One region of the Desulfonispora thiosulfatigenes DSM 11270 genome, then DNA from elsewhere that is predicted to be linked to it. Evidence: riboswitches for the same ligand, from Rfam matches in the RefSeq annotation. Region 1 holds a riboswitch; the other holds the start of a gene.
What was found. A riboswitch is a leader RNA that binds a small molecule or an ion and turns the genes downstream of it on or off. The one in region 1 is predicted to bind glycine.
Positions count from the first base shown of each region.

Region 1 (4,722 bases):
TTAGTAGGAATAGGTGGTTCGGCTTTAGGACCTCAATTTGTTGCAAATGCATTACAAGATAATGATACTAAATTACAAATATCATTTTTGGATAATACAGATCCTGATGGATTTGATAGATTATTTGCCAAAATAAAAGATGAATTAGACCAAACCATTGTATTAGTGATTTCTAAAAGTGGTGGAACTAAAGAAACTAGTAATGGGATGGAAGAAACTAAAGAAATCTTTTCTAAGACCAATTTGACTTTTTCTAAGCATTTTGTTGCAATTACAGGTAAATATAGTAAGCTTCATAAACTAGCTTTACAAGAAGATTGGTTAGAAATCTTTCCATTATGGGATTTTGTAGGTGGAAGGACATCAGAAACATCTGCGGTAGGCTTATTACCTGCGGCCCTCCAAGGTATTGATATTGATGAATTACTTAGGGGTGCTAAAGAGTGCGATGAGCAAACAAGGCGAAATGATATCTGTCAAAACCCAGCAGCTATATTAGCATTGATGTGGTATTATTTTACTCAAGGAGTTGGGGGAAAGGAAATGGTAATTATCCCCTATAATGATAGATTACAATTGTTTAGTAAGTATTTACAACAATTAATTATGGAATCATTAGGTAAAGAAAAAGACCTAAATGATAATATAGTAAATCAAGGAATAGCCGTATATGGAAATAAGGGTTCTACTGATCAACATTCATATGTTCAGCAATTGTTAGATGGTCCTGATAATTACTTTATTACTTTTATGGAAGTATTAAAAAAACGAAGTAAAACGTCAATTATCTTGGAAGATAAGGTAACAAGTGGAGATTATTTACATGCATTTTTATTAGGCACACGTAATGCTTTGACCAAAAAACAAAAGCAATCTATAACCATTACTGTAGACGAGATAACCCCTTATTCTATTGGTGTATTAATTGCTTTATATGAAAGAGCAGTTGGACTATATGCTAGTTTAGTAAATATTAATGCCTATCATCAACCTAGTGTTGAAAGTGGTAAAAAAATTGCTACACTTACGATAAACTTACAAAAAGATTTACTGAGTTTTTTAGATAATAATAGAGGAAAAAAGTATACTCCGTTAGAAATAGCAACGGAGATAGGACAAAATACTGAAATTGAAACGATATTTAAAACATTACAACATTTAACTGCAAATATGAATTTTAACGTTGAAAAGGATAATCATGAAGATGTTTTTTCTACAAAATATTTTATAAAGGCTAACTAAATAATCTATTAAATAGAAAGTATTAAAAAAGGTCTTGTCAAAATGTATGCCAGTAGTGTACAATTGTTCTTGTCTTGGAGATAGTATGTGTTATATATTTCTAAGGTTAAAACTACTATTTATACATAATTAAATATTATATGGGATGAAGGATACAGGAGAAGAATTAATTTCTGCCGAAGGGACAAAATTCATAAGTGAATTGAAAATCTCAGGCTTCCTTACGAGGAAAAGTACTGTATTTGGACCAGCCTCTGGAGAGACCTATTATAGGCGCCGAAGGAGCAAATCTTTTTTAAAGATAAACTCTCAGGCAAAAGGACAGAGGAAGTGAAGATTTTTTATCTATAATTTTCTATTTATATAGAGATAATTTTTATTATAAGATTATCTTCACTTCTGTGTGAATTTATTTAATTTACCAAGAGGCTAAGTTGTTACTTAGCCTCTTTTTGTGTGTAAAAGGAAAGGAGGAAATATTAAATTTTTTCAGTAAGAATAATTTATTAGGAGGAATAAACATGAATTTTCAACAAATTTTTGTGAGTATAGATAATTTTATTTGGGGACCGCCCTTATTAATTCTTTTAGTTGGAACAGGTGTATATTTAAGTTTTCGCTTAAAGTTTTTACAGATATTTCGTTTGCCTTTAGCGCTTAAGTTTGCATTTAAAAAGGACAAGGATGACAATAATTGTGAAGGGGATGTATCTAGTTTTGCTGCTCTTTGTACAGCCCTTTCGGCAACTATCGGTACGGGGAATATAGTAGGTGTAGCTACTGCAATTAAACTAGGAGGACCAGGTGCCTTATTTTGGATGTGGATGGCTGCTTTCTTTGGTATGGCAACAAAGTATGCAGAAGGATTGTTAGCTGTAAAATATAGAGAAGTAGATGAAAATGGTCAAATGTCTGGTGGTCCTATGTATTACATTAAAAATGGTTTAGGACATAAACCATATAGTATGTTTTTAGCTAAATCATTTTCATTTTTCGGGATAGGTGTTGCACTTTTTGGTATAGGTACCTTTCCTCAAGTAAATGCAATTGTTGAATCAACAAATATTGTTTTTAATATTCCAATCATTATGACAGCAGCAATAATTACAACATTAGTTGCTTTAGTTACTTTAGGTGGAATAAAAAGTATTTCTAGAGTTGCTGAGTTTTGTGTTCCTTTTATGGCCATAGTCTATATCATTGGATGTCTTGCAGTGTTAATAGTTAACTATACAGCTGTACCTGCAGCATTTAGTTTTATTATTACAAGTGCCTTTACTCCAACAGCAGCAACAGGAGGATTTTTAGGGTCTACGATGATATTAGCAATGAGAATGGGGGTTGCACGAGGAGTTTTTTCTAATGAATCTGGTCTAGGTAGTGCTCCTATAGCTTCAGCAGCTGCTAAAACAAAAGATCCAGCTAAACAAGGTTTAATTGCTATGACTGGAACTTTCATTGACACAATAGTAGTTTGTACTATGACAGGATTAGTTTTAACTTTAACTGGTGCATGGAGTAGTGATTTAAGTGGTGCTGCAATGACTAATTATGCTTTTACTGAAGGTTTAAATATAATTGGTCAATATATTGTAACAATTGGTCTTATGTTTTTTGCTTTTACAACAATATTAGGTTGGAATTATTATGGGGAACGTTGTACAGAATTTTTATTTGGAATAAAAGGAATTTTACCTTATAAATTAATTTTTATAGTATTAGTTGCTTCAGGTGCTTTTTTAGAATTAGAATTAATTTGGACAATTGCAGATATAGTTAATGGGTTAATGGCTATACCTAACTTAATAGCTTTAATTAGTTTAAGTGGTGTAGTTGTATTTGAAACTAAAAAATACTTCAATGAATTAGAACAATCCAATATGTTAAAAAGTTCTAAGGTAGTAGAAGTTAACTGATTATTTAGAGGGAATGTATCCCTCTTTTTTTTATGCTATAATATATCTTTATACACTACTATAAATGAGTGAGGTCTGGAAAGTTATGAATAAAGGAAACCATATATTTCTAGAAAAGTTTGAAGGACCTTTAGCTTTATTATTACATTTAATAGAAAGAGAAAAAATTGATATTTATGATATACCCATTGCTGAAGTTACCAAGCAATATCTAAAATATATTTACGATGCCCAAAGTTTAAATATGGATATTGCAAGTGAGTTTTTAGTTATGGCGTCAAAGCTTTTGGCCATAAAAGCTAAAATGCTGTTACCAAAACCCGAAAAACCCATCATTGAAGAAGACTCAAAAGAAGAATTAGTAGCAAGACTACTTGAATATAAACGGTTTAAGGAATTAGCTGAAAAATTACATGAAAATGAAATGTTGATGAAAAAGGTATATTCCAGAGAATTTGATGAAAATGACTTATTGAAACATATAGAAATAAGTAATCCTGTAGAGAATATCGAAATAATTGATTTAACCAATGCTTTTAAAGCTATTTTAAAAAATATAAATGAACAAGAACCTATTTTTGAGATAAATCGTGAACAAGTAGTTTTGGAAGATTGTATGGACGAAATATTAGATCAATTAAATATCTCTAAAACAGGAATTACCTTTAATATTTTATTCACAACTAAGAAAAGCAAATTACAAATCGTAGTAACATTTTTAGCTTTATTAGAATTAATAAAATTAAAAAAAGTAAAAGTAGCCCAAAACAATCCATTTAGTACGATAATTGTTTTTAACTCTTAAAGGTAAGTGAAGTGGAGGATGTATATGTTGTTTTTCTCTGAAAAAATTATAGCAGCTATAGAATGTGTCCTATTTGCAAGTAATGAACCTCTTAAAATTGAACAAATATGTGAAATTGTAAAAATTAAGAAACATGAAGCAATTGCTATACTTGAAGATATGATAGCTCAATATAATCATGAATCTCATGGTTTTTATCTAAGTAAGATTGCAGGGGGATATCAATTTATAACAAAGCCAGAATATTTTAATTATGTTGAAAAGTTATATAAACCAAAATTAAGCACATTATCTACGCAGGCCCTAGAAACATTATCTATCATTGCCTATAAACAACCAGTAACAAAGAGTGAAATAGAGATAATTAGGGGCGTAAAGGTTGATAAGACAATCAATACTTTAATGGAAAAAAAATTAATTAAAGAAGATGGACGAAAAGATGTAATTGGAAAACCGATATTATATAGTACTACAAAGGATTTTTTAAGGTATTTTGGCCTAGAAACTATCAATCAATTACCACCACTTCAAGATAAATCATGTAATGATTAAAAGGTCGCAGCTATGCGACTTTTTTTTGTAGGAATACTTATATCTGTTTTTGACAAAATTAGGTATAAGGGGTGGAGCCATGCTTATAGTAATATTCTGTCTATTATTTGTTATGATGTTTATACCAATTAAGGTATATATAAAATTAGATAATCTAGATTCAAAATTAATATTATCGGTAACTACTAAAATCTTGTTTTTTTCATT
Region 1 covers NZ_FWWT01000022.1:183,221-187,942, forward strand. Annotated here, with positions in the region: gene B8965_RS09735 (glucose-6-phosphate isomerase) at 1-1,242, shown strand, start outside; glycine riboswitch at 1,487-1,577, shown strand; gene B8965_RS09740 (alanine/glycine:cation symporter family protein) at 1,764-3,158, shown strand; gene B8965_RS09745 (segregation and condensation protein A) at 3,244-3,963, shown strand; gene scpB (SMC-Scp complex subunit ScpB) at 3,988-4,515, shown strand; gene B8965_RS09755 (hypothetical protein) at 4,595-4,722, shown strand, end outside.

Region 2 (4,722 bases), on a different contig from region 1:
GAGCAGGATCTTCAATATGTGGAGCATCAGCAATTGCAGCCGTAGCCCCAGTCGTTGATGCTGATGAAAGAGATACTACTTTTGCAATTGCAACTGTAACCATTTTTGGAACCATAGCAATGTTTGCTTTCCCTTTTATGTATAAAGTATTTCATTTACCAAATCTGCTATACGCAGTTTGGGCAGGATCATCTATTCATGAAGTTGCTCAAGTGGTAGCTGCAGGGTTTGCTGCAGGAGATGAAGCAGGACAGTTTGCAACTTTAATAAAATTAACGAGAGTATTATTAATCATACCGATAGCAATCTTTTTAGGAGTTAAAGAAGCTAAGAAAAAACAAAATGGAAAAACAATTAGCATGAAGCAAATAACTATACCTTGGTTTGTATTTGGGTTTTTAGCAGTAGTAATAATTAATTCAATTAACATAGTACCTCAAAACTTAACAGGTCAATTTCTTGCTATCGATGCATTTTTATTAACAATTGCAATGGGTGGTATGGGGCTGTCAACAGATCTAGAAAAAATGAAAAAGGTAGGAATGAAACCTTTTTACCTAGGACTTACTACTTCAGTGTTTATCGCAGTTTTAGGATTTGCAGCATCTAAACTATTATTTACTGGATTTTAAAATGAAATAAATAAATTATTATTCACTGAAATGAAGTTTATGCCTCCTAGCTAAAAATTTTAATTAGTTAGGAGGTATCTTTATGAGCTTATAAGCATAAGATATTTTTATAATAATGATAATTAGGTTATAATAGATTCGATAGTTACATTATTAACAAGGATAAAATTTAAAAGATTGAAAATACTATCTATGGAGGTAAGGTAAATGAAACGAATATTTTGTATTTTACTTTGGTTTATAACTTTAGTTGTAATCGCATTTTCTCTATTTAATACTCTTTCTTTCCAATACTTCTGGGCGGTAATTATATTTTTAAGTATTTATTTTGGTTTAAATACATCTCAAGAAATTAAGATATCAGATGAAATGAGCCATCAAATAATTACATGGGTAAATAAATATAAACAGTATTCGTATTGTGAACGCCAATGGTTTTTAGAAAAAGTAGTTAATAGGTCTGTAGCCAGTAATAAATCACAAGAAGCTATTAAATTTTTAAATTATATCCTAAAAGCAGAACCTGATAATGATTTAGCTAAAAACTTAATGGTATCAATCTGGGGAATGGAAGTTTTAAATACTTATACTCAAAATAAAAGGTAATGACAAAATGTCATTGCCTTTTTTTGTCTATAAGCAAAAGGTAAGATATTTCACAAGGTGATTAGTAAATTTTATACCTAATACTTTTTAAAGATGATGTTTGAAATAAAAATAATAGATTTTACAGGTGAAGCTTAAATGTTTAGAATATTATTAATAGTTAGATAAATAATAAGGAGGAAATCAAATGAGCGTTAAAAGCAATATTTTACCTGGTCTTGTGTTAGCAGGTGTAATTGCCGGAGTATCTCAGTACCTGGAAGAATTGATTGTTATAGGAGGACAGCATCCGATAAGTGGAGTAATTCTTGCAATTTTGATAGGTATTCTTATTAAAAATACAGTCAAAGTTGGCGATTCATTTCAACCAGGAATTCGTTTTGCATTACAAAAAGTTTTAAAAGGTGCTATTATTTTGTTAGGATTAAGTTTAAGTTTTACAGCTGTTCTAAAAACAGGTGCTGATGCATTAATAATTATTTTAATCTGTGTAACTGCTGCTATTTCTTTAACCTTTTTTATTGGTAAGAAAATGGGATTACCAGATAAGTTAGCAGCCTTAATTGGTATTGGTTGTGCAATTTGTGGATCAACTGCTATCTGTGCAGCAGCTCCTGCAATTGAAGCTGAAGATGAAGATGTAACATTTTCGGTTGCAACGATTACTCTTTTTGGTGTAGTAGCAATCTTCCTTTATCCAATAATCGGTAAAATGTTATTATTAACAGACATGCAATTTGGTACTTGGTCAGGTATTGCTGTACATGAAACGGCTCAAGTTATTGCAGCTGGATTTGCTTATAGCGATGAAGCAGGTAAAATTGCGACTGTTGTAAAATTAACTCGTACAGTTTTATTAGCACCACTAGTATTAATATTTGGTATTATTTATGCAAGACAAAAGCAAGGTTCAACTACTCAAAAGGTAAATTATTTAAGAATATTCCCTTGGTTTGTTTTAGGTTTCATTGCATTAGCTATTTTCCGTACTTATGGTGATACAATTTGGATGGATAGCGCTCAATGGACTGCATTCTTAGCTCAAGGTAAAACTATTGCAAAATTCTTAATTGTAGTAGCTATGGCTGGTGTTGGACTATTAACAAACTTTGAAGACATGAAAAGAGTAGGTATTAAACCGTTTATAGTTGGCTTAATTGCTTCAGTAATAATGGCAGTATTTAGTATTATTTTGGTTTATGCTTTAGGTATATAGATATTAGAATAATATGATTAAAAAAGTGCTATTAATAGCACTTTTTTAATGTAAAAAAATAATACTTTTTGACAAATACAATGATTTTATGTAATATTTAAACATTGCTATATTTGTAATATTAAAACTTAATACTCGTGGGATGAAGGTTACAGGAGAAGAACTTAGTTCTGCCGAAGGGTTATGATTTTAAATAATCGAAGATCTCAGGCTTCCTAACATGGAAAAGTACTGTAACTGGACCAGCCTCTGGAGAGACCTATTAAATTAGGCGCCGAAGGAGCAAATCTATTTTGTAAACCTTTTATTTTCTTAGTTGAGTAAAGATAATCAATAAGAGAAGAAAAATGGTTATAATTAGATAAACTCTCAGGCAAAAGGACAGGGGATGTGAGAATAATAAGATATATAAGTTAATATTATATCTTATTTGTGATATATTTTTTTTGAAATATATCTTCGCACTCCTGAGAATTTATCCAAAGAGGCTAAGTAGATACTTAGTCTTTTTTTATTGGTAAAAAAGGTTGAGGCAGCTTAAATTTAAGTTTTAAAAAACTAAATAATTTGGAGGAATTTTAATGAAAAAGTATTTAGCACTAATTTTAATTATTTGTTTATTTGTACCACTAGGATTAACTGGTTGTGGGTCAAATGGTCAATCATCAGATCTTAAAAAAGTAAAAATAGCTTATGTAGGACCAATTACTGGACCAAATGCTGCAATTGGACTTGGAATGAGAAATTCAGCGGAACTAGCAGTTAAGCAAGCGAATGCAAAGAAAGATCTACCTTTTGAACTTGAATTAGTTGTTTTAGACGATCAAAGTGATCCAGCTGTTGCTGTAAATGCAGTTAATATGGCAGCAAGTGATCCAGAAATTTTAGCTACTGTAGCCCATTTTAATAGTGGATGTGCTCTTGCTACAAAGGATGTATTTAATAAATATGGTCTATCAGCTGTAATTTTATCTGCGATCAATGATAAAATTACTGAGGATGGTTATGCTGAAATTACGCGTGTTATAGCTGCTTCTAAATTACAAAATACTTTTGCAGGTGATGTAGCAGTAAAAGATTTTGGAGTAAAGAAAATTGCTGTAATTCATGACCAAACAGATTATGGTAAAACTAATGCAGAGCAATTTATTGCAAAGGCAAAAGAAAATGGTGCTGAAATGCTGTGTTTTGAAGGAATTGCAGTAGGACAACAAGATTTTTCATCATTACTTACAAAAATTAAATCCTTAAATCCAGAAATGATCTTTTTTGGAGGATTAGCTACAGAAGCAGCTTTAATTAAAAGACAAATGAATGAAAGTGATATTCCAGCTATCTTAATGAGTGACTCTGGTATTCACACGGATACTTTTATAGATATAGCGAAAGACTTAGGAGAAGGTACTTTATGTAGTGGATTAATTAGTCCTATTGAAGATTTACCAAAAGGCCAAGATTTTATCAAAGCTTATGAAGAAGCTAAATATAAAGATTATTATGAAGCATTTGGACCTTTTGCTTACGATGCTACTAATATCGTTATAAAGGCTTTACAAGATGCTGAGAAACTCGATAGAGAAAGTATAACGAAGGCTATCAAGTCAACTAAAGATTATGAGGGTGTTCTTGGGACAACTACATTTGATGAAAGTGGACAAACAAAATTAAATACAGTTATTACTTATGTAGTTAAGGACGGAAAATGGGTTCCTTTCAAAGACTCTGGTTTAACTATAACTGAAGGTCAATATAAAAAATAATTAAATATTAGTTTTATGAATTGTAGACTTGTTATTAAAGTCTACAATTCATTTTTTAGAAGGGAGCAAATTATATGGTTGATACGGCTGTAATTATTCAGCAGATATTAAATGCCTTAAGTTTAGGAGCAATGTATGTATTAGTAGCTGTGGGCTTTACATTGTTTTTTGGAGTTATAGATATTATCAACTTTTCTCATGGTGAAATTTTTATGTTGGGAGCATTTATTGCTTTAACAACGATAGGATTTTTTGCGGGAACTGGTTTTTTAACACAGCACTATATTTTAGTTTTTATTATTGTTTTATTAGTAACTGTTATTTTAAGTGGTCTAGTAGGTAGCGTAATAGAACGAACAATTATTAAACCGATGCGTGGAGCATCTGATTTAATGCTGCTATTATTAACCTTAGGTGTTTCTATTATTATTCGTGAAGGTGTAATGATTTTTTACCCTAATGGGGCTAATCCACAATCATTTCCTGACCTATTTCCGAATGAAAGCTT
Region 2 covers NZ_FWWT01000019.1:31,938-36,659, forward strand. Annotated here, with positions in the region: gene B8965_RS07830 (YeiH family protein) at 1-632, shown strand, start outside; gene B8965_RS07835 (hypothetical protein) at 840-1,238, shown strand; gene B8965_RS07840 (YeiH family protein) at 1,426-2,454, shown strand; glycine riboswitch at 2,694-2,849, shown strand; gene B8965_RS07845 (branched-chain amino acid ABC transporter substrate-binding protein) at 3,036-4,214, shown strand; gene B8965_RS07850 (branched-chain amino acid ABC transporter permease) at 4,289-4,722, shown strand, end outside.
Region 2: linked by a shared signal. The riboswitch ahead of B8965_RS07845 (branched-chain amino acid ABC transporter substrate-binding protein) and the one ahead of B8965_RS09740 (alanine/glycine:cation symporter family protein) in region 1 are both predicted to bind glycine.